Regions from separate parts of the Sphingomonas sp. P2_B6 genome, predicted to be linked through region 3. Evidence: predicted binding sites of a transcription regulator. Region 3 holds the regulator's gene; each other region holds the start of a gene.
What was found. Region 3 encodes LexA, which represses DNA repair genes until DNA is damaged. Its sites were predicted from a motif close to GTTCCNCNCTTGTTCT; they were not measured.
Positions count from the first base shown of each region.

Region 1: the regulator LexA is predicted to act here: its motif matches at 5,972-5,987, upstream of radA (DNA repair protein RadA).
Region 2: the regulator LexA is predicted to act here: its motif matches at 2,598-2,613, upstream of AC1DX5_RS21195 (DUF6771 family protein).
Region 4: the regulator LexA is predicted to act here: its motif matches at 5,792-5,807, upstream of AC1DX5_RS21970 (ATP-dependent helicase).

Region 1 covers NZ_JBFUDK010000011.1:17,542-25,170, forward strand. The annotation lists gene aroB (3-dehydroquinate synthase) at 1-318, shown strand, start outside; gene AC1DX5_RS15780 (EF-hand domain-containing protein) at 332-730, shown strand; gene AC1DX5_RS15785 (DUF423 domain-containing protein) at 926-1,261, opposite strand; gene AC1DX5_RS15790 (diacylglycerol kinase) at 1,272-1,649, opposite strand; gene AC1DX5_RS15795 (cation:proton antiporter domain-containing protein) at 1,646-3,400, opposite strand; gene AC1DX5_RS15800 (iron-sulfur cluster assembly scaffold protein) at 3,397-3,831, opposite strand; gene AC1DX5_RS15805 (CvpA family protein) at 3,828-4,394, opposite strand; gene radA (DNA repair protein RadA) at 4,577-5,950, opposite strand; gene AC1DX5_RS15815 (glutathione S-transferase family protein) at 6,131-6,838, opposite strand; gene AC1DX5_RS15820 (glycosyltransferase family 4 protein) at 6,968-7,629, shown strand, end outside.
Region 2 covers NZ_JBFUDK010000019.1:84,772-92,400, reverse strand. The annotation lists gene rarD (EamA family transporter RarD) at 1-310, opposite strand, end outside; gene AC1DX5_RS21210 (hypothetical protein) at 740-895, opposite strand; gene AC1DX5_RS21205 (hypothetical protein) at 1,144-1,278, opposite strand; gene AC1DX5_RS21200 (potassium channel family protein) at 1,441-2,463, opposite strand; gene AC1DX5_RS21195 (DUF6771 family protein) at 2,625-2,828, shown strand; gene AC1DX5_RS21190 (GlsB/YeaQ/YmgE family stress response membrane protein) at 2,950-3,219, shown strand; gene AC1DX5_RS21185 (hypothetical protein) at 3,271-3,465, opposite strand; gene AC1DX5_RS21180 (retropepsin-like aspartic protease family protein) at 3,921-4,550, shown strand; gene AC1DX5_RS21175 (SRPBCC family protein) at 4,623-5,117, shown strand; gene AC1DX5_RS21170 (MauE/DoxX family redox-associated membrane protein) at 5,287-6,057, opposite strand; gene AC1DX5_RS21165 (MerR family transcriptional regulator) at 6,130-6,537, shown strand; gene AC1DX5_RS21160 (hypothetical protein) at 6,855-6,989, opposite strand.
Region 3 covers NZ_JBFUDK010000014.1:21,801-29,429, reverse strand. The annotation lists gene AC1DX5_RS18105 (sensor histidine kinase) at 1-764, shown strand, start outside; gene AC1DX5_RS18100 (hypothetical protein) at 778-963, opposite strand; gene AC1DX5_RS18095 (citrate synthase) at 963-2,246, opposite strand; gene gltX (glutamate--tRNA ligase) at 2,269-3,714, opposite strand; partial or broken gene AC1DX5_RS18085 (ComEC/Rec2 family competence protein) at 3,743-5,920, shown strand; gene lexA (transcriptional repressor LexA) at 5,925-6,602, opposite strand; gene AC1DX5_RS18075 (molybdopterin molybdotransferase MoeA) at 6,659-7,629, opposite strand, start outside.
Region 4 covers NZ_JBFUDK010000020.1:81,145-88,631, reverse strand. The annotation lists partial or broken gene AC1DX5_RS21995 (hypothetical protein) at 1-269, shown strand, start outside; gene rsmD (16S rRNA (guanine(966)-N(2))-methyltransferase RsmD) at 273-812, shown strand; gene AC1DX5_RS21985 (MFS transporter) at 922-2,196, opposite strand; gene AC1DX5_RS21980 (inorganic phosphate transporter) at 2,463-4,115, opposite strand; gene AC1DX5_RS21975 (pepsin/retropepsin-like aspartic protease family protein) at 4,257-5,384, opposite strand; gene AC1DX5_RS21970 (ATP-dependent helicase) at 5,811-7,487, shown strand, end outside.

The DNA of each region.
Region 1 (7,629 bases), on a different contig from region 3:
CTGCATGGCGAGGCAGTCGCGGCGGGCATGGCACTGGCGTTCGGCTATTCGGCGGCAAGGGGCCTCGCGCCGGGCCAGGACGCGGAACGGGTAGCGGCGCACCTTCGCGCCGTCGGCCTGCCCGACAGCGTCGCGGCGGCGGGGATTCAGGCCGACAGCCACACGCTGGTCGGGCATATGCTCCATGACAAGAAGATGGATGCGGGCACCCTGCCCTTCCTGCTCGCGCGCGGGATCGGCCGGACTTTTCTCGACAAATCGGTGGACCTGAAGGACGTCGCCGCGTTCCTCGATGCGGACGCGGGCCGGGCCGGATGAGCACGAAAGTGCGATGCCGGCCATGATGATGATCCTGGCGCTGGCGCTTGCGGCCCAGGAGGGTTCACCCTCCTGCTCGACCCGGGCGGGATGCGATGCGGCAATGACCGCCGTCATCCGCGCGTCCGACTCCGATCGCGACGGTCGGCTGAGCCGGGCCGAATGGACCGCCATGGGCGAACGTGCGCTGGCGCCGCTGCCGGCCATTCCGGGTGAGATCGCGCGCCTGAGAGGCGATATCGCGGCGGATTTCCGCGCCGAGGATGCGGATAACGACGGCTATCTCACGCATGACGAGATGCTGAAGGTGCGGCTGGCGGCCTTTGCCTGCATCGACGCCGATGGCGACGGAACCCTTTCGAACGAAGAACGGGAGCGCGTTTCGCTATGCGCGCCTGAAGCGCGCCGCTAGCCGGCTCGCGACGGTGCTGCCGAATCGGCGCGGCGATGGATCGCGAAACAAGGGAGATATGGGACACCAGCTTGTCCCATATCCCTTGTCCCACCGATGCGGATGATTCAAAATATCTTATAAATCAAATACTTGAAGAAATACCGGCAACCCAAATTGGGTCGGCTGGCGGGACATGCGAGACGGGCGTGAGCCTCAGACCCTGCGCGTGGCCAGCCAGGCGAGCCATAGCCAGCCGGCGATCAGCAGGGCGCCGCCGATCGGGGTGATCGCGCCCAGCCAGCGCGGCAGGCCGAGCGCCATCAGGTAGAGCGTGCCGGCAAAAATTGCCCCGCCTGCGAGGAAAAGGACTGCCGGCCCCTTTGCGTCGAGACGGAGGATCGCGAGCGCGGCAATGGCGTGAAGCAGCTGATATTGCGCGCCGGTCTTCAGCCAGTCGGCCGCCGCCCCGCTTGCACCATGGGCGCCGAACGCCCCCGCGGCGACGGCGAGCGCCCCGGACAGCGCCGCGAAAAGCACGATCGGGTTCATGGCACTTCCTTCAACTTTCCAGCGCGAGCAAATGCGCCCAGACATAGGCGGCTCCAAGCACGATCGCCCCGAACAGCGCGGCGCAGCTGACCGCCAGCACGGCACCCGCCAGCATGTCCTTGATGATCTTGATCTCCGGATGGACCCCGGGATGGAGCAGGTCGATCAGCGCCTCGACCGCGCTGTTGATCAGTTCGAGCGCGAGCACGAGGGCACAGGCGAGCATGACGAACGCCCACCAGATCGGCGGCGGCTGAAGCAGGAACAGGGCGAGCAGGGCGAGCAGCGCGCACCATGACTGAGTCCGGAAGCTCCGCTCGCGCGCCCAGGCCGCCTTCCAGCCAGCCAGGGCGAAACCGACGCGCGCGGCGAGCGACCGGTTCTTCATCCGGCGTCTTCCGCGCCGCGCAGCGGCTGAGTGATGACCTTCTCGACCGCGGCGCGAAGATCGCCGGCCTCGACCTGGGCCTTGAGCCGTTCCTTGTCGCGGGCGCGATACATGTCCTCCGTGCGGGCGATCTCCTCATCCTCGATGCCGAGGCTCGACAGCGCCATGCGCGCCATCTTGATCGCGGATTCGAGCACTTCGCGCACCACGCCGCGCACCGGCGCACCCTTGAGCTTGATCAGCGAGCGCCGATCATAGGCGCGCACGAAGATCGCCGCCTGGGGGAAAGCCTCATGCACGGCCTCGATCATCTCGGGCGTGATCTGGTCGCCGTCCGTGCAGAACAGGATCAGTTCCGCATCGGCGCCGCCTGCCTGGCGCAGCATGTCCAGCCTGGTGCCGTCGCCATAATAGACCTTGGCGCCGAAGCTGCCGGCGATATCGATCATCTCGATATCGGTATCGATCAGGGTCACGGGCACGCCCTGCGCGATCAGCATCTGGCCGACCGTCTGGCCGAAACGGCCGTAACCGACGATCAACGCATTCGCGCCGTCCGACATCGGGCCTTCGCGGGTGCCGCCGTCGGTCTGCGGCTCGGTGCGGATCCGCTCGGTCGCCTTCATCAGGAACGGCGTGGTCGCCATGGACAGCGTAACGATCGCGCCGAACAGGCTGGCGGCCTCGGGCGCGATCAGCATCGCATTCTGCGCCTGGGCGAACAGCACGAAGCCGAATTCCCCGCCCTGGCTGAGCAGCAGGCCGAGCGCGAGCGCACCGCGCCAGGTCATCTTGAAGATCAGGCCGATGCCCATGATGATCACGAGCTTGGTGACGATCAGCGCCACCGCCATGCCGAGCACGAAGAGGGGCCGCTCCGCAATGGCATGAAGATCGAGCATCATGCCGACCGCGAGGAAGAACAGGCCGAGCAGGATCGAGCGGAACGGCTCGACATCCGCCTCCAGCTCGTGCCGGTACGGGCTGTCCGCGAGCATCACGCCCGCCACGAACGCACCGAGCGCGGTCGACAGATGCAGCGCCTCCATGAGCGCGGCGGCGGCGATGACGGTGAACAGGCCGGCGAACACGAACATCTCGCGCTCACCGAGATTGCCGATGGTCCGGAACAGCGGGCGGAGCGCATAGCGGCCGATCAGCACCAGTCCCACCACCGCGAGCACGGTGTAGAGAAACAGCTGCCAGCCGGGAGGCCCCGCGGCGTCGGCCGGGTTGCGCGACATCACCGCGACGATGGTGATCAGCGGGACGATCGACAGATCCTGGAACAGCAGGATCGAGAAGGCGCGCTCGCCGAAGGGCGTGCGCAGGCGGCCGGCCGATTGCAGCATCGGCAGCACCTGCGCGGTCGAGGACAAAGCGAGCGGCAGACCGAGCGCGAGCGCGGCGGCGGGCGAGAATTGAGTGATGACCCACACCACACCCGACACCGCGATACCGCACAGCACGACCTGCATCAGGCCGAGCCCGAAAATCTCCTTCTTCAGCTGCCATAGCCGCTGCGGATTGAGCTCGAGCCCGACGATGAACAGGAGGAGGGTGATGCCGAGCTCGGCGACGCCGATCTTCGACTCCGCGCCGCCGACCAGGCCGAGCGCCTGCGGCCCGACCACCGCGCCCGCGACGAGATAGCCAAGGGTCGCGCCGAGCCCGAAGCGACGGAAGATCAGCACGAAGACGAGCCCGAAGCCGAGCAGGACGACCGCGTCGAACAGCAGCGATTCGCTCATGCGTGGAGCCTTGCGCGCGCGGCCTCGGCGGCGTCGGCGGCGGCCTCGAACGCGAGGCGGATCGAGGCGTGGCGCGCGCTGTGCGGCAGCGCGGGCGTGAACAGCTCGAAACCGGGCCAATCGGGCAAGGGCCCCTCCCCCGCGAGCCAGGCGGCCAGCGCGTCGCGGGCGGTGGCCAGTTCCTCGGGTGTCTTGCCGATCACGCTGGCACCCATCAGCGACGAGGATGCCTGGCCAAGCGCGCAGGCGCGCACCAGCAGGCCGACCTCGCTGACTCGGCCGGATTCGTCGACATTGACGTCCACGGTCACGCGACTGCCGCACACCGGCGAACGCTTCTCCGCGCTGCCCATCGGATCGGACAGGCGATCATGATACGGGATGGTCGCGGCGAGGCGCAGGATCTCGGCATTATAGAGTGGCGCGTTCATGGCCGCTCCTCGCTGCTATTGGTGGGCGTGGCGGCATTGTCCGCCGGGCCGAACACCGGTTTTCCCTTGCGCCTGCGGTCGACGAAGTCGGCGATGCTCGCGCTGGTCGTGTTGAGCAGCGGGTAGGTTCGGGCGGCGGTCAGCCACTCGGGCCGATGACTCGGGCCGCCGCTCATCGTGTCGGTCACCAGCGCGACGAGCAGGAAGCCGAGGCTGGCAAGGATCAGGCCTTTCACCGCGCCGAAGCCGAAGCCCAGCGCGCGATCGACCGGGCCGAGGATCGAATCGCGCGTGCGCGAGCCCAGCGCATTGGCCACCGCGCGTCCGGCGAAATAGGTGATGCCGGCGATGAGCGCGAAAGACAGCACCGCAGCGCCGGTGACCGTGCCGACCGACCCCGACAGGAGCAGGGTGAGCGGCGCGTGGAACAGCTTGATCGCGAAGACGATCGCGACCCAGGCGAACAGCGACAGGATCTCGGTCACGAAGCCGCGCATCAGGCCGAGGATGGCGGCGCCGCCGACCGCGATCAGTACGAGGATGTCGAGTGCGGTCAGTCCCATCAGCGTCCGTTACCTGCCCGTTCCGTTCGTCCTGAGTAGCCGTTGAGCTTGTCGAAATGGCGTATCGAAGGACAATGCCCCAAGCGAGGGCGCTTCGATACGGGTCTTCGACAAGCTCAGCCCCTACTCAGCACGAACGGGGTTTTGGTTGGCCGCCTATGTGGCGACGATTTGCACCGTCGCTAGCCGCGCCCCAGCATATGGTCAACGAACTGACCGAGCGTGCGGAATCCCGACAGCTTGAGCGGGGTCTTCTCGCTGGTGATCGCGGCCGGCACCAGCGCGCGTTCGAAGCCGAGCTTGCCCGATTCCTTGAGCCTGAGCGCGCCGTGCGCCACCGGCCTGATTTCGCCCGACAGCGCGATCTCGCCGAATGCCACCGCATCGGGCGGCACCGGACGCTCGGACAACGCGGAGACGAGCGCCGCCGCCACGGCCAGGTCGGCCGCGGGATCCTGCACCCGGTAGCCCCCGGCGATGTTGAGATAGACTTCGCAGGACGAGAAGCTGAGGCCACAGCGCGCCTCCAGCACTGCGAGCACCATCGCCAGCCGGCCCGAATCCCAGCCGACCACCGCGCGCCGCGGCGTGGCGCCGCTGGCGAGGCGGACAACCAGCGCCTGGATCTCGACCAGCACCGGGCGCGTGCCCTCCAGCGCGGGAAACACCGTCGTGCCGGTCACGCCTTCGTCGCGCTGCGTAAGGAACAGCGCGCTGGGGTTGGAGATTTCGGCCAGCCCCTCCGCCACCATCGCGAACACGCCGATCTCGTCAGTGCCGCCGAAGCGGTTCTTGATCGCGCGGAGGATGCGGTACTGATGGCTGCGCTCGCCTTCGAAGCTGAGCACCGTATCGACCATATGTTCGAGCACGCGCGGGCCGGCGATGCTGCCGTCCTTGGTGACATGGCCGACCAGCACCACCGCGGTGCCCCGTTCCTTGGCGAAGCGGATCAGTTCCTGCGCCGAGGCGCGGACCTGGCTGACCGTGCCGGGGGCGCCTTCGATCAGGTCGGAATGCATGGTCTGGATCGAATCGATCACGAGCAGCGCCGGTGCGGGCCCCTGACGCATGGTCGTCAGGATATCCCGAGTAGAAGTGGCAGCGGCCAGCTGCACGGGCGCATGGCCCAGGCCGAGACGCCGCGCGCGCAAGCGAACCTGATCGGCGGCCTCTTCGCCGGAGACATAGGCGACCGAAAGACCGGCCAGCGCCATTTTTGCCGCCGCCTGAAGCAGCAGGGTGGACTTGCCGATACCGGGATCGCCGCCGATCAGCGTTGCCGAACCCTCGACGAAACCACCGCCCAACGCCCGATCGAATTCAGCGATGCCGCTCGGCAGGCGTTCGGGCAAGGCGACTTCAGCGTCGAGGCCGACCATCGTCATCGCGCGGCCGCCGGACTGGAGGTTATGCTTGGCCTGGAAGGGCGTAACGGTACCGCCCACCTCCTCGACCAGCGTGTTCCATTCCGCGCAATCGGCGCACTGCCCCGCCCAGCGGTTCGCGACCGATCCGCAGGCCTGGCAGACATAGCGTTTCTGGGGTTTCGCCATGTGCGAGGCCTTAGCGGGAAAAGAACGGGAGGGGAACAAACTTTTCTTTTTTCCGACCGCCGGCGACGCTGGTGGTGGAGGGGCATGCCACGACCGCCAACGCCTGTGGCCTTCCCCTCCACCACTCGCTGAAGAAGCGAGTGGTCCCCCTCCCCATGTTCCATGGGGAGGAAAAGAGGGTCAGGCCGGTTTTGCCGGAATAGTCAGTCCGCGTTGCACCGCGGGGCGGGCGAGGCCGCGCTCAAGCCAGGCCGCGACGTTCTCGAAGTCATCGAAGCCAACCAGATCGCGCGCTTCGTAGAAACCGATCAGGTTGCGGACCCAGCCGAGCATCGAGATGTCGGCGATGGTATAGTCGTCGCCCAGGAACCAGTCCTTGCCCGCCAGCGCGGCATCCATCACGCCGAGCAGGCGCTTCGATTCATCGACGTAGCGGCCGAGCGGGCGCTTGTCCTCCCAGTCCTTGCCGGCGAATTTGTTGAAGAAGCCGAGCTGGCCGAACATCGGCCCGACGCCGCCCATCTGGAACATCACCCATTGCGTCGCCTCCCAGCGGCCGGTGGGATTGTTGGGGATGAACTTGCCCGTCTTGCCGGCGAGATACAGCAGGATCGCCCCGCTTTCGAACAGGCCGAGCGGCTTGCCGCCCGGCCCGTTGGGATCGATCATCGCCGGAATCTTGCCATTGGGATTGAGCGAGACGAATTCCGGCGATTTCTGATCATTGGTGGCGAAATCGACGAAGTGCGGCTCATAGGCCAGTCCGGTTTCCTCGAGCATGATCGATGCCTTCACGCCATTGGGCGTTGGCAGCGAATAAAGCTGGATGCGGTCGGGATGCTGCGCAGGCCAGCGTTTGGTGATCGGGAAATCGGACAGATCGGTCATGAAGGTCTCCTTTGCGGATGAACGTAGGGGCCTGCGGCCACGATGCACCTCTCGCCATGAACTGAATTTAACGCGAATGCGACCAGAGCAGAGATTGGCGTTTGGCTCCGGGGGGTCTATGCGCCCGCCATGCAAGCGAAAGACCTCCGCGTCGCGCTGTTCAGCGGCAATTACAATTATACGCGCGATGGCGCGAACCAGGCACTCAATCTCCTCGTCGGCCACCTCCTGAAACAGGGGACGACGGTGCGCGTCTACTCCCCGACCAGCCGCCGCCCAGCCTTTGCCCCGACCGGCGATCTGGTCAGCGTACCCTCGATCAAGCTTCCCGCCGGGCGCGCCGAGTACAAGCTCGCGCGCGGCATGCCGGCGAAGACCCGGGCCGATGTCGACGCCTTCGCACCGAACCTGATCCATGTCTCGGCGCCCGACTTGCTGGGGCATGCCGCCGTGCGTTATGCCGAGCGGAATAATATCGCCTCGGTCGCGTCGTACCATACGCGGTTCGAGACCTATGTCCGTTATTACGGCATCGGTTTCCTCGAACCGATCATCATCAACGCCCAGCGCAAATTCTATTCGCGCGTGGACGAGGTGCTGGCGCCGAGCCAGATGATGGGTGAGATCCTGCGCGACTGGGGCGTGACGGCGCATATCTCGCGCTGGTCACGCGGGGTGAACCACGACCGATTCAATCCCGGTCGCCGCGACATGCAATGGCGACGCGGCCTGGGCATCGCGGACGACGAGATCGCGGTCGGCTTTCTCGGTCGGCTGGTGAAGGAAAAAGG
Region 2 (7,629 bases), on a different contig from region 3:
GGGCATTCTGCACCGCCCAGATATAGACCAGCCAGTTGACCCCGATCAGCAGGGCACTGGCCATCAGCATCAGCAGCGTGCGCCGCGTCACCGCCGCGAGGATCGACCGCACGCGCCCGAACAACAGCGCGAGGACGACCAGCATCAGCACCGACCACAGGATGCGATGCGCCAGGATCTGGCTGGCCGGCACATGCTGCAGCAGCTTCAGGTACAGCGGCAGCACGCCCCAGACTATATAGGCCGCGACGCCCAGCATGATGCCGGTGCCCGCGGGCGCCAAGGAAGGGGATGGAGCGTGGTCGGTCACGGTTTTGCCTGTGCCCGGGCGTTGCGCCGCAGACGGAGTGGAGGAGGCAGGCAAATGGTCGGCATCGGCCGCCATGGCAACCCGCTTGCCCCCGCACTTTTCCTTGGGGCTGCGATGGCCCCGTTATCGACCGGCTCTGACCGATCCGATCATGCCACCGTCATGCGATCGCCGCGGGAAACGGCGCATGCCGCCGGTCCAGCTGGGCCCCGCTAGAGCGAGCGCTAAATCCGATCCGTTTGTCCTGAGTAGGGAGCGAGGTGCCGAAGGCGTATCGAGAGCCCGTATCGAAGGACAGGTTGTCGCACGGAACCTGTCCTTCGATACGGGCTCTCGATACGCCGCTACGCGGCTCCTCGATGGCTACTCAGGACGAACGGGTGTTGGTGGCGCCGATTTAATGCAAGATACTCCAGATACGAAGGACGGTTATCGCACCAGGGGCCGGACCCGCCTGGCCTGGGTGGGCGTCGCGACGGACGATGCAAGCGCGGCGACGCGTCTGCGCTCCGCCAGCAGCGCGGCGATCTCGGCGCCCTCATAGCGGAAGGGCGGCTTGCAGCGTTCGGGAAAGGAAATGCGCATGCGCGGGATATCCCCCGCGAAGCCGGCAGCAATGCTATCAAGTACGCGCGTCAGCGACCCTTGCGCAACGACTTCCAGATCTCCGCTCGCCCTGTCGCCGTCGCGCGGGCGAACCGCTGCGACTGCATCCTCGTTCCACGAAATCTCCACAGGCCTGTCTCCTCGTGAAGGAGCATCCACCCGCGGAAACGGGAGCGCAATGATCTGGGTCAAGAGGCGGCGCGGTATGACGCCGTCCTCTGGTCATCTCACAGAATAAGAAGGAGCAGCACCACCCATATCGCCAATGACAAGATCGTGGCAATCATGAAACCCACGACACCGGAAAGCCTGGCGTGTCCCCGCAGCAAATCAAGCTGGTGCGGCAGCATCACTTTGCTCATTTAAGCGACCTTTTCGGCTTGTATCCTCTCGCAGCAACAATGCACCAAAGTGATGGCAGTTCCAACAAAAATGACGCGATTGTCATCAAATTGAACTTTGTTGGCGCCAGCTCCGTACCCAATGCTCTAAAAGGCGTGATCGCCGGGTCGCGCGCACGGATTCTAACGCGGCACCACCTCCAGAATCGAGTCCCCGGCTTCGAGGCGCCCCGCCTCGATTTCCCAGAAGCCGAAGGCGCTGTCGCCGCGATAGATGCGCATGCCGAGGCCGGTGCCGATCTGGGCCAGCGGGCGGCCCACCTCCTCCGCCTTGACCGGCCGTTCGTGCAACGCGACGCGGCCGTCCGCGGCCGCGAGATCGGCCATATAGTCCGCGATGTGCGGCCCGTGGGTCGACCCGGCGAGCAGCAGCCCGGCAAAGCTCGCCGGGTTGATCACCGTGGTGGCGCCGGCCTGTTTCGCCAGCGCCTCATTGTCCTCCGAGCGGATGATGACGCTGATCGGCACGTCGGGCGCGAGGCGCCGCGCGGTCAGCACGATCAGGATCGAGGTGTCGTCGCGCCCGGCCGAAATGATGATCGCGCGCGCCTTGTCGATCTTGACAGCCTCGAGCGTCGCGTTGCGAGTGGCGTCGCCCTCCAGCACCGCCGCGCCGCATTCCTCGGCGAGGCGCAGCGCCGCGGCGCGTTCGTCGATCACCACGATGGTGTCCGCCGGCTTGCCGCGGCGGATCAGCTCGCACACTGCCTCCGCGCCGCTGGTGCCATAGCCGGCCACGACGAAGTGGCCGCTCAATTGCCGCTGGATCACGCTCATACGCCATTTCTCCCAGACGCGCTTGAGGAGGAAATCATAGGCCGTGCCGAGAAAGATCAGCCATACGAACAGCCGCACCGGCGTGACCACGAAGGTGTCGAACATCCGCGCCTGCGGGGTGACCGGCACGATATCGCCATAACCGACCGTGGTGATGGTGATCATGGTGAAATAGAGCACATCGAGAAAGGTGACATGGCCGTCGACATTGTCGCGCAGGCCATCCCGGTCGAGCCAATGGACCGACAGCGCGATGCCGATCAGCCCGAGCGCGAGCAGCACCCGGCAGACGAGCGACAGCCAGATGGGCGTCCGGCTCTTGCGGCGCAGGTTGAGGAAGCTGTCCTTGGGAGCGGGGCCGCGCAACATCACACCGTGTAACGCGCCGGCGCGAGAAGAAGAAGCATGCTTGCCGGCGCTTCGCCTAACGCCGCCGGATCGCCGCCCCGCCAACGCCGTCTGCGACATCCCCTCGGGATATCACCATTTTGGCGCTTTCCGATGTTCCCGTTTTGATCTAGTTTCACGACATGAGCCGATTCGCCGCAGACCTTGCCCCAGCCGATCTCGCCCCTGTCATCCTGGCGGCGCCCGCCTGGGCGCGGATCGGCATCGCCGTCCGCGATCCGCGGCTCCGCGCGCGGGCGGCGGAAACGCTCGCCCGCGCGATCCTGGAGGGGCTGGACGCCGACGAACCGGCGCAGGACGTGAACCAGCTTTTGCTCGGCCTGTAACAACTTCGTTACAGGGGAAGGAACGCCAGGCGATTCCGTCCGTTATGTTGCCAGGTCTCATGAAAGAGCCCGGCGCGCCCGCGAAAGCCTCCGCGCTGTTTCATTGGTCATGGAGAGCAAGATGGGTCTCATTATACTTTTGATCGTCGGCGGCGTCATTGGCTGGCTTGCCAGCATGATCATGCGCACCGACGCGCAGCAGGGCGTTTTCCTGAATGTCGTGGTCGGCATCGTCGGCGCGGTCCTTGCCGGCTTCCTTCTGTCGCCGCTGCTCGGCGTTCCGCCGATCACCAGCGGTGGGTACAGCATCTCGACGATCCTGGTGTCGCTGCTCGGCGCGGTCGTGCTGCTCGCGATCGTCAACCTGGTACGTCGCGGATCGGTTCGCTAACCGGTTCCCGAAACCAACGGCGCGGGGCGGCTTCGGCCGCCCCGTTTGCGTTCAGCCGCCGAGCAGCCAGAGCCGCCCCGCATGGCAGAAAAGCAGGACGGAAAGCCCGGCGGAACAGCCGAAACAGACATGGCCGACATAGACCAGGACCGGCGGATTGGGCTGCCGTTTCTTCCGATTGAGACTTGCGCCCGACAACACGAAGCTGGTCAGCAGGCCATAGGCAAAAGCGATCGCACCAAACATCAATCGTCCCGCTCGTCATTGCTCAAGCCGGGCCCCCGCCCCGCCTGCGCGTTGCTCAATCACAAGCTGGTGAGGTGATCAAGCGGACGACACGCACGGGTTCGGCGAACCGCGGCAAAGGCACGATGGTGCGCTGCCGAAACGGCATCGGAACTGGCGGGGGAAACGGGCGGGAAATGAAACCAGGCCGGACGATGCTGTCCGAACCGGCCTGGTTTACCCCCGACTAGGTGTGAGCCCGATGCGGTTGGCGTGGCCTGAACGATCCGACCTTGAAACTGTTCCGTCGGCCGACGGCATTTATGGAAGCGCTTACGCTGCGCGTCGTCCAGCCACTCCGATGCGGGCGCTTCGCTACGAATGCCGCCAGCCTTTCGCGGAACGGTCAGGCTTCATACATGGTGACGGCTGGATATTTACGCGTTCGACGATAGCCGCATGGACGAAGAGGCAGGATGCTCCCCGATCTTGGCGCCACCACGCCGCTCTACTTGCTGCTCGCCGGGCTGCTGATCGCGGCGGTGATCGGGCGGCGCATGCCGGTGGTGCGGACATTGACCACGCTGGTCATCTGGCTGGTGCTCGGCGGGCTGGTGGTGATGCTGGTGCGCGACCGCGGGCGCTTCGATCCCTATCTCGCCAAGGTCGCCGCCATGCTCCAGGCCGACAAGCAGGAAGTGGTCGGCAAGGAAGTGCGAATCCGCATGGCGAATGACGGGCATTTCTGGGTGCATGCGCGCATCGGCGGGGTCGAGCGTCGGATGCTGGTCGACAGCGGCGCGACGGTGACCGCGCTCTCCGCCGGAACCGCGGCCGACGCCGGGGTAGAGGTGAAGGATACCCCCTTCCCGGTCGTGCTGCGCACCGCCAATGGCACGGTCAACGCCTTGACCGGCACGATCCCGGAACTGCGCTTCGGCACGATCGTCGCGCGCGACCTCGCCGTGGTGGTCTCCCCCGCCTTCGGCGACACCGACGTGATCGGGATGAACTTCCTGTCGCGGCTCAAATCCTGGCGGGTCGAGGGCAAGACGCTGATCCTCGAGCCGAACCATCCCCAGCCGGTGAAACCCGACACGGCGTGACTCGAACAATCACTTTGGCATCCTCCGGCAATCGCCATAGGAAGGCGCGGAAACCACCGGACAGGATGACCGATGATCGCACGTGCCGCCCTTGCCTCAGCCCTTGTCGCCCTGATGGCCGCCGCCACGCCGGCCGCGGCATCCGACTATGTCGTGATCCGCAAGGAGATCCTGGTCGACCGCTCCGCCGACGCAGTGTGGAAGCGGGTCGGCGGCTATTGCGCGATCGCCGAGTGGCTGAAGGTGAAATGCGAGATCGTCTCGGGTAGCGGCGATGTCGGCACGATCCGCCGTCTGAACGACACCACGCTCGAACCGATGGTCGCCAGCACCGCGCACTCCTATACCTATGGCCAGACCGCCGGCGGCATGGCGACCTTCGCCTATAACGGCACGCTCGCGGTCGAGCCGGCCGGCACGGGCAAGTCGCGCATCGTCTACACGCTGATCTACGACGCCGCGCTGATGCCCTCGGACGAGGTGCGCAAGGCCCAGTTCGACCGCGTCAACCCGCGCTTCCAGGGCGCGATCGAGACGATGAAGGCGCTGGCCGAAGCGGAGAAATAGGGCCCCGAAGGCACAAACCCACCCGTTCGTGCCGAGTAGAGATCGAGTAGCCGAAGGCATATCGAGAGCTCGTATCGAGGCACAGGTGGAGCACGATACGCTTGTCCCTCGATATGCCATCTCGACAAGCTCGATGGCTACTCGGGACAAACGGGTGGAGTGCCCACTTCTAGCCCCCCATCGTCATCGCGCCGGCCCCGAACAGCATCCACAGCGCCATCGCAACCATCATCACATTCTCGGTCAGCGAGATGAAGCCGAGCGGCACCTTGCTGTCGCCGCCGACGCACGCGCATTTGATGTCGCGCCGCTCGATATAGACTGCCTTGAACACCGAGACCGCGCCGATCCCGCCGATCACCAGCGCGATGGGCGCCGACAGCCAGGTCAGCGCGCCCGAGACCATCAGCACGCCGGCCAGGCCCTCGGCATAAGGATAGATCGTCCCGTACGGCACCCAGCGCTTCGCCAGCAGATCGTAATTCAGGAACATCGCCGAGAAGCGCTCGACATCCTGCAGCTTGAGCAAGGCGAGCACGCACATGCTGAAGGCGATGAACCACTCGCCCGCACGGATCGTGAAGGGGGTGCCGAACACGGCCTGGCTTGCGGCCAGCGCCATCAGCGCGGTCATCGCGAACAGCATGATCACCGGGCGATAGGTCACCGCATTCGGATCGCGCACCGGCTTGCCGAAGAAGCGGCGAAGGTCGTCATAGCCGCCGATCCGCGCGCCATCGATGAAAGTCTGCGGCGTGGTCTTCACATTGTGCTCGGCCTTGAACGCATCGGTCTCTTCGCGCGTCCTGAGCCACCGATCGTCCACCTGATAGCCCTGGCGGCGGAGCAGGTCCTTAGCCTTCAGCCCCCAGGGACAGACATGATCGGGCATGACCATGCGGTAGAGGGTGGCCTGTCCGGCCGGGCGGGTCGTCATCATGCATCTCCAGCGCCCTTGCTCGCGGGCGGACCCGGCCCATATGGGGTCCGGACCATGGTACGGAGTCAAGCGATGGCGGAGATAACGATCGCGGGGCTGGCGCGCGAAGGTGGCGTCGGCGTGGAAACGGTGCGCTATTATCAGCGCCGCGGCCTGATCGACGAGCCGGCACGCACCGGCGGGTCAGGCCTGGCCGGCGGCATCCGCCGCTATGGCGCGGATCATGTGCGGCGGCTGCGCTTCATCCGCTCGGCGCAGGGCGCTGGCTTCACGCTCGAGGAGATCGGCGAGCTGCTCGCGCTCGACGCGACTGAGGACCGCGACCGCGCGAGGCGGCTCGCGACCGAGCGGCTCGCCGCGCTCGACGAGAAGATCGCCGAGCTCGAGCTGGCGCGCACTGCGCTCAAGCGGCTGGCGCACGCGTGCGACACCAGCGCAAGCGGCCCCTGCCCGATCCTCGACGCGTTCGACCGGGCTTAGGAAGCGAGTTCGATCATCCGCGCCGGCATGTGCCGGCACGGCCCGAGATGACCGCGTGGCCGGGTGCACAGGCTTTCGCCCGAACCTGAGCCGGCGGCGCGCAGGCAGGTGGAGCCAGGACGCAATCTGAAGGCCGCAGGAACGGCCGCTACAGCATAGTTCATCGCTTCCCCTTTTCGCTTTCGCGAAACGATCAACGACGACGCGGCCTTCGCGTTCCGACCCCGAAACGGAATCCTGTGGACAAATCTACAAGCAGTCCGGATTCCAGCAGGTTGTGGATCCGAAAAATTTCGGCGGCGACCGGCCCGTATCGATCAGAAGGGCGAAGCACCGATATATTTCAACAGACCGAGCACCGCGATCAACACCGCGATGGCGATGATGATGTTCGCGATATTGATGCTGCTCTTTGCGACCACGACCTTTTCGTCGCTGTTGATCTCGGCCATGACTCTACTCCCTTGATGATTCGCCCTGAAGCGATCTACCGACCCCAACGCGCCATCGGCCTCGCCGTTCCTGTGGCGCTCTCCGTCCCGGCAACATCGTTCTTCCAAGCATTTGCAGGGCGGAAGGAGGTCGCTCCGGCGACTGCGTTGGGGCCTGCTCTCCTCATCTCGTGTACCGAATTCGAGCCGGTCCTGGGGTAATTAGGACTAATTCATGCTGCACCCTTTCCCGCAACAATATTGCAACCGCAGTTCATGCAGATTAGGACCGCCGGGCACGTCGACGCCGGCGGACCGGAAATATCCGCTGTCGGCTCGTCTTGCCTGTTCAGGGAGTATCATGAGTGAAGTCGTCAAAACCCAGCGTATTGGGACGCTTGAAGTGTGCGTTCGGAAAGCATGAGCCTGACCGACGCAAGGCGCGCAAGGTCTCTGGAGTATGGCGCGGATACTGCCTGCATTGTAACCGCAGCATGGAACGCGTCGATCGCAAATGGCGCTGCATAACGCGCTAGGCAGGGCATTTCGTTAGCAGGGATCATCGCCGCCGGCCGACATTTCGCCCAAGCATCGCGATATGTATCGATCGGGCCGGAATAGAGCCGAAATGCTGCGCCGCTCGCCCGCGGCTTGTCCAAGG
Region 3 (7,629 bases):
TTGCCGGCGCCTTTGCCGGCTTCGTCGGCGCCGCGCACATGATCAAGGATGCACCGGCTGCCGTCCCGCACTCCACGCAATTCGAGGATCTGACTGAAGCCCTTGCCGCGAGGCTCGACCGGGCGCTGCGCGGTCCGCTTGACCGCATCATCGCCAATGCCGACAGCATCAACGCCCGGTCGGATGGGCCGCTGCATCAGGATTATGCGACTTATGCGGCGGATATCGCGAGCGCGGGCCGACATCTGATGGGCCTGGTCGACGACCTGGTCGATTTGCGGGCGATCGAACATCCCGATTTCACCGTCGCGAAGGAAGCCCTCGATCTTGCCGACGTCGCGCGTCGGGCGGCGGCCCTGCTCGATGGGTGCGCTTCCGCGGCGCAGGTGCGCATCGACAAGCCGGCTTCGCAGGACATGCTGCCGGCGACGGGCGAGTTTCGCCGGGCGGTGCAGGTGCTGGTCAACCTGATCGGCAATGCGGTGCGCTATTCGCCGCGCGACGGCATGGTGCGGATTCGTGTCGAGCACCAGAACGGCATCGCCGCCGTGAGCGTGGCGGACCAGGGCAAGGGTATCGAAGTCGCGGACCAGGCCCGCATCTTCGAGAAGTTCGAACGGGTCGATTCACGCGAGGCTGGCGGTAGCGGGCTGGGGCTCTATATCGCGCGCAAGCTGGCGCGCGCCATGAGGGGTGACGTGACGGTCGACAGCGCGCCGGGGCAGGGCGCCCGGTTCGTCTTCACGCTGCCCTATCGGGAATGATCGGGCGTCGCTGCTACCGCCGCCCGATCCGGATCAGCACGATGCCGACAACCGCCAGCAACGCGCCCCACAGCGCCCAGATGCGCTGATCGATCATGAAGCTGGACGCCGGCCACTGGATATAGCCCGTGCCCTGGCCGATCCACAGCAGCCCCATCAGCAGCACGAGGATGCCGCCGATGGTGACTGCGGTGCGCATCACCGGCTCGCGACCGGCGTGTAATCGCGCTGCGTCGGGCCGGTATAGAGCTGACGCGGGCGACCGATCTTCTGCGCGGGATCGGAGATCATCTCGTTCCACTGCGCGACCCAGCCGACGGTGCGGGCAAGGGCGAAGAGCGCGGTGAACATCGTCGTCGGGAAGCCGATCGCCGACAGGATCACGCCCGAATAGAAATCGACGTTCGGGAACAGCTTCTTCTCGATGAAGTATGGATCGTTGAGCGCCATTTCCTCGAGGTGGAGCGCCACGTCGAACACCGGATCGTTGACGCCCAGCGCGCCGAGCACTTCGCGTACGGTCTGCTGCATCACCGTCGCGCGCGGATCGTAGTTCTTGTAGACGCGGTGGCCGAAGCCCATCAGGCGGAACGGATCGTTCTTGTCCTTGGCGCGCTCGATATAATGCGGGATGCGATCGACCGTGCCGATCTCGCGCAGCATGTTGAGCGCCGCCTCGTTGGCGCCGCCATGCGCCGGGCCCCACAGGCAGGCGATGCCGGCCGCGATGCAGGCGAACGGGTTCGCGCCCGACGAGCCGGCGAGGCGGACGGTCGAGGTCGACGCGTTCTGCTCATGATCGGCGTGCAGGATGAAGATGCGGTCGAGCGCCTTTTCCACCACCGGGTTCACCACATAGGGCTCGGCCGGGACGCCGAACGTCATGCGCAGGAAGTTGCCGGTGTAGGACAGGCTGTTGTCCGGGTAGAGGAAGGGCTGGCCGACCGAATATTTATACGCCATCGCCGCGATCGTCGGCATCTTCGCGATCAGCCGGTGGCTGGCGATCATGCGCTGGTGCGGATCGGTGATGTCGGCCGAATCGTGATAGAAGGCGGACAGCGCGCCGACGATGCCGCACATGATCGCCATCGGATGCGCGTCGCGACGGAAGCCGCGATAGAAGGTCGCGAGCTGTTCGTGCAGCATTGTGTGGCGCGAGATCGTGTAGCTGAAGCCTTCGAGCTCCTTCGCGTTCGGCAGTTCGCCGTTCAGGAGGAGATAGGAGACTTCCATGAAGCTCGACTGCTCGGCGAGCTGGCCGATCGGATAACCGCGGTGGAGGAGCACGCCCTCGTCACCGTCGATATAGGTGATCGCCGAATCGCAACTCGCCGTCGAAGTGAAGCCGGGATCGTAAGTGAACATGCCCGAATCGGCATAGAGCCGGCGGATATCGATGACGTCGGGCCCGGTACTGCCAGACATCACCGCATAGTCGTGCGCAGTTCCTGCCACGTCCAGCTTCGCGGTGTTGCTCATCGATATGTCCTTTCTCGACCCGTCAGGCAGTCATCCGGTCGGCGATGCGGCCCAGGCTTTCGTCGCGCCCGAGCAACTCGAGCACGTCGAAAATCCCGGGTGATGTCTTGCGCCCGGTCAGCGCTGCCCGCAACGGCTGCGCGACCTGCCCAAGTTTCACCCCCGCATCGTCCGCGACCCGGCGGACCGCGTCTTCGAGAGCCTCTGCATCCCAGTTGGCAACCGCGTCAAGAGCGGCATGCAGACGCGCCAGCAGCGCCGGTGCGTCGCCGGAGACGAGCGATGCTGCATCCGCGTCCATTTCCAGTGGGCGCGTGCGAAAAAGAAAGGCCGTGCCGGTCGTAAGCTCGTTGAGATTGGCCGCGCGGGGCTTCAACGACTCCATGCTGCGCTGAAGCAATTCGGCCTGCGATTCGGTGATTTCGAAACCGAGTCGCGGGATCACCAGCTCGGCCAGTCGCGCATTGTCGGCGCTGCGGATGTAATGACCGTTCAGGTTCTCGAGTTTCTTCAAATCGAACCGACTTGGTGATTTCCCGACATCCGCCAGGTCGAACCACGCGGTCGCCTGCTCGCGGCTGATGATCTCGTCGTCGCCGTGCCCCCAGCCGAGCCGGAGCAGGTAGTTGCTCAGCGCCTCGGGGAGGATGCCGAGTTCGTCGCGGTAATATTCCACGCCGACCGCGCCGTGGCGCTTCGACATCTTTCCGCCGTCGCTGCCATGGATCATCGGGATATGGGCGTAGACCGGCACTGGCCAGCCCATCGCCTTGATGATCGGCAGCTGCCGGAAGGCATTGTTGAGATGGTCGTCGCCGCGGATGACGTGAGTCACGCCCATGTCGTGATCGTCGACCACGACCGCGAGCATATAGGTCGGTGTGCCGTCCGAGCGGAGCAGGACGAGATCGTCGATCTCTTCATTCTGCACGGTGACCGAGCCCTGGACCTGGTCGATGATCGTCGTCGCGCCTTCCTTGGGTGCCTTCAGCCGAACCACGAAGGGCGCGCCCTCGGGTGCCTCGGATGGATCACGGTCGCGCCAGCGGCCGTCATAGCGCATCGGCTTGCCGGCGGCCTTCTGGCTCTCGCGCAGTGCGGTCAGTTCGTCGGCGGTCGCGTAGCAGCGATAGGCATTGCCCTGCTCGACCATCTGATAGGCGACCTCGGCGTGACGCTTGGCGCGCTCGAACTGGAACACGGTCTCGCCGTCCCAGTCGAGACCGAGCCATGTCATCGAGCTGAGGATCGCGTCGATCGCCGGCTGGGTCGAGCGGGCGCGATCGGTATCCTCGATGCGCAACAGGAACTTGCCGCCATGATGGCGCGCAAACAGCCAGTTGAACAGCGCCGTGCGCGCGCCGCCAATGTGCAGATAGCCGGTGGGCGACGGCGCGAAGCGCGTCACCACTGCGGACGTGTCGGGCGTGCCGGTATCGGCCGCCGCGGTATCAGACCTTGCGCCCAAACGCGCTTGCTCCCAGACTTGAAAATCGATGGCCAGTACAGCCGCCGAGGCCACTAGCACGCGACCCCGGCTCCTTCAAATCGGGGCTGGCGCCCGGTTGCGCAAGGCCAAGGCAGGGCTGGAGCTGTGGCTCGAAGCCGAGCGCGATCAGCTTTTCCTGTGGGTGCCGGTGTCGTTCGGGGCGGGGATCGCTGCGTGGCTCGTGTTGCCTGATCCGGCATGGTGGTGGACGCTGTTGCTCGCGCTGGCCGGCGTGGCGCTATTCGCGATTGCCGTCGGGCGTGGTGGGCGGGCCGGGCGCGTGGTGGCGGTGGGGTCGCTGCTCGCGGCGGCGGGGCTGGCGCTGATCTGGTGGCGGGCGGAGAGTTCGGACGGACAGGTGCTGGCACGTCCGGTGATCGCGACCTTCGAGGCGCGGGTGGAACGAGTCGAGCCGCTGCCGTCGCGCGATCTGGTGCGGCTGCGGCTGACGCCGGTTCGTGTCGTGGCCGTTCCGGCGCGTCCCGGACGCAAGGACACGCGGCCGCTGCCGACCTTGCCGCAGCATGTCCGCGTCAACCTCGCCGAGGCGGATGTGCCGGCCGGGCTGTCGCGGGGCGCGACGATCCGGCTCGGCGCGCGGCTGATGCCGCCACCCCAGCCTGCGGTGCCGGGGGCGTATGATTATGCGCGTGTCGCCTGGTTCGATGGGATAGGCGCTACCGGGCGTGGCTTCGGGCCGGTCAGCATCGTCGGCCCGGGTGTGTCCAGCGGTGCGGGCCTGCGCGAAAGGCTGTCGAAACACATCCAGGCGAGCGCGCCGGGCGGCGGCGGGGCGATTGCGGCGGCGCTGGCGACCGGGGACCAGGGCGGCATCTCCGAGGAGGATGCCGAAGCGATGCGCCGGTCGGGGCTGGCGCATCTCCTATCGGTCAGCGGGCTGCACATCACTGCGGTGGTCGGCGCAGTGATGCTATTGGTGTTGCGGTTGCTCGCGCTCAGCCCGTGGCTGGCGCTGCGTTTCCGCCTGCCGCTGATCGCTGCCGGGGCGGGTGCAGTGGCGGCGATCGGTTATACCTGGCTGACCGGCGCCGAGGTGCCGACGGTCCGATCCTGCGTCGCGGCGCTGCTGGTACTGATCGCGATGGCGATGGGGCGCGAGGCGATTACCCTGCGGCTGGTCGCGGCCGGTGCCTTCATCGTGCTGCTGCTCTTCCCCGAGGCGCTGGCCGGGCCGAGCTTCCAGCTCTCCTTCGCGGCGGTCGCGGCGATCGTCGCGCTGCATGAGCATCCGCGAGTGAAGGCATGGTTCGCGCCGCGCGAGCAGGCGTGGTGGCAGAAGCTCGGGCGCACGCTTCTGTCGCTGCTGCTGACCGGCGTGGTGGTCGAGCTGTCGCTGATCCCGATCGCGCTGTTCCACTTCCACAAGGCGGGCATTTACGGCGCGGTCGCCAATATCGTCGCGATCCCGCTGACCACCTTCATCGTCATGCCGCTCGAGGCGCTCGCGTTGTTGTTCGACCTGGCCGGGATCGGCGCGCCCCTGTGGTGGCTGACGGCGCGGTCGCTCGACCTGCTGCTGTGGATCGCGCATGCTACCGCGAGCATCCCCGGATCGGTCGCGGCGCTACCGGCGATGCCGGGTGGGGCTTTCGGGCTGATGGCGTTCGGCGGACTCTGGGTCGCCTTGTGGCGGACGCGCTGGCGGCGGCTCGGCGGCGTGCCGTTCGCGATGGGCGCGGCTTGGGCGCTGACGACGCCGACGCCCGACCTGCTCGTCACCGGCGACGGCCGGCATGTGGCGATCCGCACGGCGCGGGGCGGGCTGGCGCTGCTGCGTGATCGGGTCGGCGACTACACGTCGGACATGCTGGCGGAGAATAGCGGGGTGGACGGCGAGCCCCTGTTCCTCGCCGATCAGCCAGAGGCGCGGTGCAGCCGCGATCTCTGCCTGGTCGAGCAGAAAGCGGGCGGCCGGAGCTGGCGGATCCTCGCGACGCGGAGCGCCTATCTGGTGCCGGCGGGCGAGCTGATCGCGGCATGCGCCACCGCCGATATCGTGGTCAGCGAGCGCTGGCTGCCCGATGGCTGCCGCCCGCGCTGGCTAAAGCTAGACCGCGACATGCTGGCCAAGACCGGTGGTGTCGCGGTGACGCTGCGTACCGGCCATGTCACCACCGTGTTGCAGCCGGGCGACCGCCACCCCTGGCGGGTGGCGGCGCCCGTCCCGGTCAGACGTAGCGGCGGAGCAGGCCGGCGAGCTTACCCTGCACGCGCACCTGATGTGGAGAATAACGCTGCGGATCGTATGCGCGGTTCGCCGGATCGAGGCGGATCATCGCGCCTTCCTTCCGGAAATATTTGAGCGTCGCTTCGCTGTCGTCGATCAGTGCCACGACGATCTCCCCGTCGCGGGCGGTGTCGGCGCGGCGGATGAGCGCATAATCGCCGTCGAGGATGCCGGCATCGACCATCGAGTCACCCGAGACCTCAAGCGCATAATGTTCGCCGCCGCCGAGCAGGGCCGCGGGCACCGCGAGCATCGACTGGCCCTCGAACGCCTCGATCGGCACGCCGGCGGCGATCCGGCCGTGCAACGGGATCTCGATCACGTCGTTCGCAGGCTCGGGGAGCTTCTTCACATTGCCGGTCGGTGCCGCAACCGCAGCGCCAGCCTTGCGTGCTGCCTCGGGTCGTTCCGGCATGCGCAGCACCTCGAGTGCGCGGGCGCGGTTGGGCAGGCGGCGGATGAACTTGCGTTCCTCCAGCGCGCTGATCAGGCGGTGCACGCCCGATTTGGACTTGAGGTCGAGCGCCTCCTTCATTTCCTCGAACGAGGGCGAAACGCCGCTCGCCTCGAGCCGGTCGTTGATGAAGCAGATCAGCTCGTGCTGCTTGCGGGTAAGCATCCCAATTCCTCCGTCGGAACAGACTGGGAACGTTTATGCAATGTTCCGGTGCCGTGTCAAGCGAATGGAAGGATTTCCACCACTTCGCCCGCGCCGAGCGCCGGCGCATGGGGCGCGCGGACGATCAGGCAGTCGGCGCGGGCGAGAGTCAGCAGCATCGAACTGTCCTGAATGCTGGCGGCGAAGACATGGCCGTCGCGGATCGCGGCGCGCAGATAGTCCTGGCGGTGGTCGTTCGCCGGCAGGTCTTCGCCGAGGATCGCGGTGGCGGTGCGCGGGAACGGATCGGGCGCGCCCGCCATGGTGGCGATCAGCGGGCGGAGGAACAGGAAGGCGGTGACGAAGGCCGAGACCGGGTTGCCCGGCAGGCCGAGCACCACCGCGCCGCCGAGCCGGCCCGCCATCATCGGCTTGCCCGGGCGGAGCGCGATCCGCCAGAAATCGATGCTGCCGCCCGCGGCAGCGAGCGCAGGGCGGACCAGATCGTGATCGCCAACCGAGGCGCCGCCGGTGGTGACGAGGATGTCGGCATCGACCGCGGCAAAGGCGGCCGTGGTCACGTCGAGTCGATCAGGCAGGATACCGAGGTCGATCACCTCGACGGGCAGGTCGGCCAGCAGTGCGGCCAGCATGGCGCCGTTCGACTCGGGCAGCGCGTCTTCCGTCGGCGCGGTGCCGGGTGCGACCAGCTCGTCGCCGGTCGCGACGATCGCGACACGAAGGCGGCGGGTGACGGGGAGAGCCCCGTGCCCGCCGGTCGCCGCCACCGCGATGCGGGCCGGCGTGAGGCGCGCGCCCTGAGGGATGAGCAGGTCGCCGGCGGAGAAGTCGAGGCCCTTGCGGCGGGTGTTCTTGCCCTTGGCGCCGGGCCCTTCGCCGGTGAGCAGGATCAGGTCGCCCTCCTGGCTGGCCTCTTCCTGCACCAGCACGGTGTCAGCGCCGGCGGGCATTGCGGCGCCAGTGAAGATACGCGCCGTCTCCATCGTGCTGATCTCGCCGGCGAAGGGCCGGCCGGCAGCACTCTCGC
Region 4 (7,487 bases), on a different contig from region 3:
CGCCGTCTCCCGCGGGCGTGAAGCCCAAGCGCTTCTACGACGCCAAGCCCAAGGGCGGCGGCAAGGCCGCGCCTCCGGGCGAGAGCCGACCGGCGCGCGTGTTCAATCCCGAACTCGGCCGCAACGTCCGTGCCAAGCCCCAGCGCCCGCCGCGCGACGAGGCGCCGTCGGACACCCGCGCCGCCAAGCCCGCTGGCAAACCCGCCGGCAAGCCGCGCCCCAAGGCCGGCTGGGCCAAACCCAAGCCCAAACCCCGCACCCGGAAATAAGTCATGCGTATCATCTCCGGCCTGTGGCGCGGCCGCGCCATTATCGCCCCCAAGGGCGATGCCACCCGCCCCACCGCCGACCGCACACGCGAGGCGCTGTTCTCGATGCTCACCAGCCGCCTCGGCAGCTTCGAGGGGCTGGCGGTCGCCGATCTCTTCGCCGGATCGGGCGCGCTCGGGCTCGAGGCGCTGTCGCGCGGTGCAGGATCGTGCATCTTCGTCGAGCAGGACCGTGCCGCGATCGATGCCCTCAAGGCCAATATCGCCAAGCTCGGCACGAAAGCCGATGTCCGCGCACAATCGGTGCTGGCCCTGCCGCCCGCCACCCAGCCGCTCGACGTGATCCTGATGGACCCGCCCTATGGCACCGGCGCCGGCATGGTCGCGCTCGACCGGCTCAACCGGCTCGGCTGGGTGAGTGACGCGACCTGGATCAGCATCGAGACCGCCAAGACCGAGACGGTCGAGGTCGATGGTTTCACGAGCGATGCCGAACGCACGCACGGCAAGATGAAGATCACCCTGCTGCGCCGCGCCGGCTAGCCCTACTCACTACGTCACCCCGGACCTGTTCCGGGGTCCATCGTGCCGCACACCCATCAGTTGAGGCTCTTGCGCAGACATGGATGCCGGAACCAGTCCGGCATGACGGTTACACCAAAGGCACGCGTGTCTTGCGCAGCAGAGCCAGCCCGCCAAAGCTGAGCAGGCCCGCCACCAGCAGATAGACCCCAACCAGCCCCAGCCCGCCTTTGGCCGCCAGCCAGGACGCCACGATCGGCGCCATCGCGCCGCCCAGGATGCCGCCGACATTGAAGGTCATCGACACGCCGGTATAGCGCACCTCGGCCGGGAACAGTTCGGGCAACCAGCCGCCGAGCGGGCCATAGGCAAAGCCCATCACGAACAGCGCAAAGGCCAGCCACAGGAACACGACAAACAGCGACGCCGCGCCGAGCATCGGCCCCATCAGCAGCCCCGCCACCGCGGCGCCGGCAAAGCCCCAGCGCAGCATCGCGGTCGCGCTGTGCCGATCCGCCAGCACGCTCGCGACGATCACGCCAAGCGCGAGGAACAGGATCGCGGCGAGTTCGACCGCGAGGAACGCCTGGCGGTTATGGCCGAGCGTCGTGGTGCCGTATCCGAGCGCAAAGGCGGTCGCGAGGTAGAAGAGCGCGAAGCAGGCCACCACGCCGAAGATGCCGGCCATGGTGGGGCGGAGATGATCGCGGAACAAGGTGACGATCGGCACCTTGGGCAGCTTCTCCTCCTTCGCGGCTTCGAGGAAGGCCGGTGTCTCGGTCAGCTTCAGCCGCACCCACAGCCCCAGTGCGACCAGCACCGCGCTGGCGAGGAAGGGCAGCCGCCAGCCCCAGTCGCGGAACTGCGCATCGGTCAGGGTGGCGCCGAGGATCAGGAAGAAACCGTTCGCCGCGATGAACCCCACCGGCGCGCCGAGCGGCGGGAACATGCCGTAGCGGTTGCGCCAGCCCGGCGGCGCATTCTCCACCGCGAGCAGCGCCGCCCCGCCCCATTCGCCGCCGAGCCCGAGCCCCTGGCCGAACCGCAGGATGCACAGGATCAGCGGCGCGACCCAGCCGATCTGGGCATAGGTCGGCAGGAAGGCGATCGCGACGGTCGATCCGCCCATCAGCATCAGCGAGGCGACGAGCGTGGACTTGCGCCCGATCCGGTCCCCGAAATGCCCGAAGATCGCCGCACCCACCGGCCGCGCGATGAAGGCGAGGCCGAAACTGGCATAGGACAGCAGCAATTGCGCCGACTGGTCCTCGGCCGGAAAGAATAGCGGCCCGAACACCAAGGCGGCGGCGGTCGCGTAAATGTAGAAATCGTAGAACTCGACCGAGGTGCCGATCAGGCTGGCGAGCAGCACGCGCTTGTGCGCGGTCATGGGGGATGAGTTCATGGCCACTGGTTCGCGCGGCCAGTCCTTTCGGTCAAGAAACTATTCCCTCTTCCGACAGAGCCGGCGAAATGGCCTGCACTACCTTTCCGGTCCGTCACCCCGGACTTGTTCCGGGGTCCATCGTGCCGGAGAAACAATGCTCGTTGCGCTTACGGGACGATGGATGCCGGAACAGGTCCGGCATGACGTATGAGGTGAAGGCGGTCGCCCCACCCTTTTTCGTCGCTTCGCTCCTCCCTTCGCTCTCCCGTTGAGAAAGGGACTCCTCAACGCGTCGCGAACGTATCCAGCAAGGTCAGCATCAGCCAGTAGAGCCCGCCCGCCAGCAGCATCGCCGCCGGCAGCGTCATCACCCAGGCCAGCGCCATGCTGCCGATCGTACGCGCGCGCAGACCGGCGCCGTTCGCCACCGAGGCGCCGGCGACGCCGCTGGTCAGGATATGCGTGGTCGACACCGGCAGGCCGTAATGTTCGGCCGCGAAGATCGTGCCCGCCGCGACCAGCTCGGCCGAGGCGCCCATGCCATAGGTCAGGTGAGTCTTGCCGATCCGCTCGCCCACCGTGACGACGATCCGCTTCCAGCCGACCATCGTGCCCAGCCCCAGCGCGATCGCGACGGTGATCTTCACCCAGAGCGGGATGAAGCGCGTGCCCTCTTCGAGATGCTTCTGATAGCCGTCGATCGTCTTCAGCTCGGGTCCGGAGAAGGTCTTCGCCGCCGCCGGATCCTTGGTCACCAGCCGCGTGGTGTCGAGCACCAGATACATGTCGTTGCGCAGGTTCGGCGTCGCCGCCGCCGGCACCTTGTCGAGCGAGCCGAAGCCGCTGATCCGCTGGCTCACGTCGCGCGACAGCGTATCGACCGCGGCATAGACCTGCGGGCTCGCCGCCTGCTTGGTCTGGAGCGCGCGCGTCAGGGTGTCCCGCGCCACGCCCACGTCGTTGCTCGCGGCGCCCGCGGCATGGCCGCTGAACGCCGAGGCCGCGCTGGTCGCACTCGCCACGAAGGCCGGCATCGCGCTTTCCGGCATGGTGCGGTTGAGCGCATAGGCGGTCGGCGCGCAGCCGATCAGGATCAGCATGATCAGGCCCATGCCCTTCTGCCCGTCATTGCCGCCATGGGCGAAGGAGACGGCGGTGCAGGTCGCGATCAGCAGCGCGCGGATGCCCCGCGGCGGCGGCGCATTGGCCTCAGGCTCGCGGTAGAGCTTGGGGTTGCGCAGCACCATCTTCATCACGAACAGCAGCGCCATCGCGGCGAAGAAGCCGATCAGCGGCGCCATCCACAGCCCGGTCAGGATCTTGTAGGCCTGGCTCCAGTCGACGCCCGAGGTGCCGCCCTTGCTCGCCGACAGCAGCTGGTTGGCGAAGCCGACGCCGAGGATCGAGCCGATCAGCGCATGGCTGGAGGAATTGGGCAGGCCGACATACCAGGTCGCGAGGTTCCAGATCACCGCCGCGAGCAGCAGCGCGAAGATCATCGCGAAGCCGGCATTGCTGCCGACATGCAGGATCAGGTCGACCGGCAACAGGGTGATGATCGAATAGGCCACCGCCCCGCTGGAGAACATCACGCCGAGGAAATTGAAGAAACCCGACCACACCACCGCGACATGCGCGGGCATGGAGTTGGTGTAGATCACCGTCGCGACGGCGTTGGCGGTGTCGTGGAATCCGTTCACGAACTCGAAGCCGAGCGCGATCACCAGCGCGAGGCCGAGGAACAGGAACACGCCCGTCGCCATCTGCTCACCGACCTGGGCGGTGTCGATGAAGATGCTGAACCCGGCATAGGCCAGGCCGCCGAGCAGCACCGCGAGGAACAGCCAGCGGCCGGCAGGATGCATCGACTGATCGAGCCGGGGCCCACCAGAAGATCGCTCGTCCGAATCGGCGAGCGTTGAGAATGTCGTTGCCATGGTGAAACCGCTTTGCGCGCTTGTGTGACAAGTTGATGACAAGGTCCGTCCCCTCCCGGGGCCGTCGGCTTCGCAGCCCTTGTCGTTCGTCCTGGGCGGCGTCTTTACCGATGACGAGGCAGGTCCGCCACCCTTTTCATCTCAAAGATAGGGCGCCGGCGTCACCGTCACCTGCAGCGCCCGGCCGCCGCGCCGGAGCGACAACGGCACCGCCACCGCGCCGCTGCGCCGCCCGTCGAGCTTGCCGATCAGCGGGCCGAACCGCTCGCCGACGATCTCGTCGCCCACCTGCACGCCCGCCTTCTCGCCCGGGCTGCCGCGGCCGACCTGCCCGACCATGATGCCCTCGCCCTTCCGGTCGATCCAGATGCCGGACATGGCGTAACGGTCCGGAACGGGCGGAAGCTGGTTAGGCCGGACCCACATGATGCCCGCCTTGACGTCGCTCGCCAGGTTGAGGCGGCGCAGCAGGGGCAGGCCGATATAGCCGTCCGCGATCTCGTAGCGGCCGGCCGAACCGCTTTCGACCACGACCAGCGGCGCATCGAACCTCGTATCGCCGATCTGCAGGCTGCCCGCGCGCACCAGGCGGCTCGCATGCTCCCCGCGCGCCGCGAGCGGCACCCAGGGCTTCGCATCGTTCCACAAGCCGCTCTTGCGCGAGGCAGGGCCATAAAGCCGCGCCGCGACCGGCGCGCCGGTATCGAGCAGGAAGCGATAGCTCTGCCCGTCGAGCATCACGTCGGCGAAGATATAGGCAGACCCGTTGACCAGATTGTGATGCCGGATCTCGGAGGCGAGCCGGACATAGCCGGTGCGATCCGTGATGCCGTCGCGGTAGATGCGCCACTCGCCCTTGCCGAAATCCAGCTCGCTGTCGAAGGCGGTCATCGCCCCCGCCGCGAGCGACCCCGACACGTCGTCGCCGAACGACACCCGGTCGGTTCCCGCCAGCGCCACATCCTCGTCGCGCAGGCTGCCGCCGATGATGAAGTCGCGCGCATCGTAGATCGGGTAGATGCGTTTCTCCCCGCCGATGCCGAGCGACGCGGTCGTCTTCTTCACCAGCCCCAGCCGCTTCGCGAGATCGTCCCGGATCAGGCCGACCACACCACCGGTATCCATCGCGAAGAAGAACGGCCCCTGCCCCGCCACGCCGCACGCCACCAGCACGCGGCCTTCCTCCAGTGCGATCGGGATGGTCACCGGCGGCCGCGCCGCTGCGGCGGCCCGCAGTCCACCGACGGGCAGGATCGTTGCGGCGGCCATTCCTCCGAGCAGGTTTCGGCGTGAAATCATGATGATGCGACTCCAGGTGGCGGTCACTTTGTAGCCGAGGAAAAATGACGGCGTGAAGACTCGCTATTCTCCCTCTCCCGGCGGGCAGGGTGATCACATATCGAGCGCACCGCGTTTGTTTCTGGCCTGGTGAAACGGAAGAATTGGTTCACGCGAAGGCGCGAAGCCGCGAAGTTTTGGATAGACGCTCCGTGATACGCGGTCCGTTCGATCGCCTCCAAACATCTTCGCGGCTTCGCGCCTTCGCGTGAACCCCCTTCTCCGGCGCCTCCCTTGTCGCGCCGCTCCAAATGCGATCACGCTCACCCTTCCGTCTTTCCGCTCCTCCTTCCCGCAAGGGCAGAGGGAGCAGAAGCAAGCTTGCCCCAAACCGCCGCGTTCCCTACCTGTTCACCGATGAGTCTCCCCGCGCCCACACCTCAAGACCCGCCTTACCTGTCAGGCCTGAACGCCCCGCAGCGCGAGGCCGTGCTCACCACCGAGGGCCCGGTGCTCGTCCTTGCCGGCGCCGGCACGGGCAAGACGGCGGCGCTCACCGCGCGCCTCGCCCATCTGCTCTTCACCAAAAAGGCCTGGCCGTCCGAGATCCTGTCGGTCACCTTCACCAACAAGGCCGCGCGCGAGATGCGCGACCGGGTCGGCCGGCTCGTCGGCGATGTGGTGGAGGGCATGCCCTGGCTCGGCACCTTCCACGCGATCGGCGCGAAGATGCTGCGCCGCCATGCCGAGCTGGTCGGGCTGCAGAGCAATTTCACCATCCTCGACACCGACGATCAGCTGCGCCTGCTGAAACAGCTCATCCTCGCCGCCGATCTCGACGAGAAACGCTGGCCCGCGCGCCAGCTCGCCGGGCTGATCGACCAGTGGAAGAACAAGGGCCTGACGCCGTCCGACATCGATGCCGGCGAAAGCGAGCTCTACGCCAATGGCCGCGGGCGCGAGATGTACGCGCAATACCAGGCCCGGCTGAAGGCGCTCAACGCCTGCGATTTCGGCGACCTGCTACTCCACATGCTGACCATATTGAAGCGCGATCGCGGCGTGCTCGCCGACTATCAGCGCCGCTTCAAATATATCATGGTCGACGAATATCAGGACACCAACAGCGTCCAGTATCTCTGGCTCCGCCTGCTCGCGCAGGAGAGCAAGAACCTCTGCTGCGTCGGCGACGACGACCAGTCGATCTATTCGTGGCGCGGCGCGCAGGTGGAGAATATCCTGAAGTTCGAAAAGGACTTCCCCGGCGCCAGGGTGATCCGGCTCGAGCAGAATTACCGCTCCACCCCGCACATCCTCGCCGCGGCCTCGGGCGTGATCGCCAATAACAGCGGCCGGCTCGGCAAGTCGCTATGGACCGATGCGAGCGAGGGCGAGAAGGTCAAGGTGCTCGGCGTGTGGGACGGCCCCGAGGAAGCGCGCCGCGTCGGCGAGGAGATCGAGTCCTGCCAGCGGGCGGGCAAGAGCCTCGACGACATCGCCATCCTGGTCCGCGCGCAGCACCAGACGCGCGAGTTCGAGGAACGCTTCATCACTATCGGCCTGCCGCACAAGATCCTCGGCGGGCAGCGCTTCTACGAACGGCTCGAGATCCGCGACGCGATCGCCTATCTGCGCGTCGTCGCGCAGCCGGCCGACGACCTGGCCTTCGAACGCATCGTCAACACGCCGAAGCGCGGCCTTGGCGACAAGGCAGTGCAGAAGGTCCACCAGCTCGCCCGCGCCGAGGATGTGCCGCTGACCGTCGCCGCCGCGCGCATCCTCGACACCGACGAGCTGACCGGCGCCGCGCGCCGCGCACTGGGCAATCTCGTCGGCGACATGGCGCGCTGGCGCGGCATGGCGGGCGAGATCCCGCATCCCGAGCTGGCCCGGCAGATCCTCGACGAGAGCGGCTATACCGGCATGTGGCAGGCCGAGAAATCGGCCGAGGCCGCCGGCCGGCTGGAGAACCTCACCGAGCTGATCCGCGCGATGGAGGAGTATGAGAATCTCGGCGCCTTCCTCGAGCATGTCAGCCTGGTGATGGACAACGAGGCACAGGCGGGCGAGGCGCGGGTGACGATCATGACGATC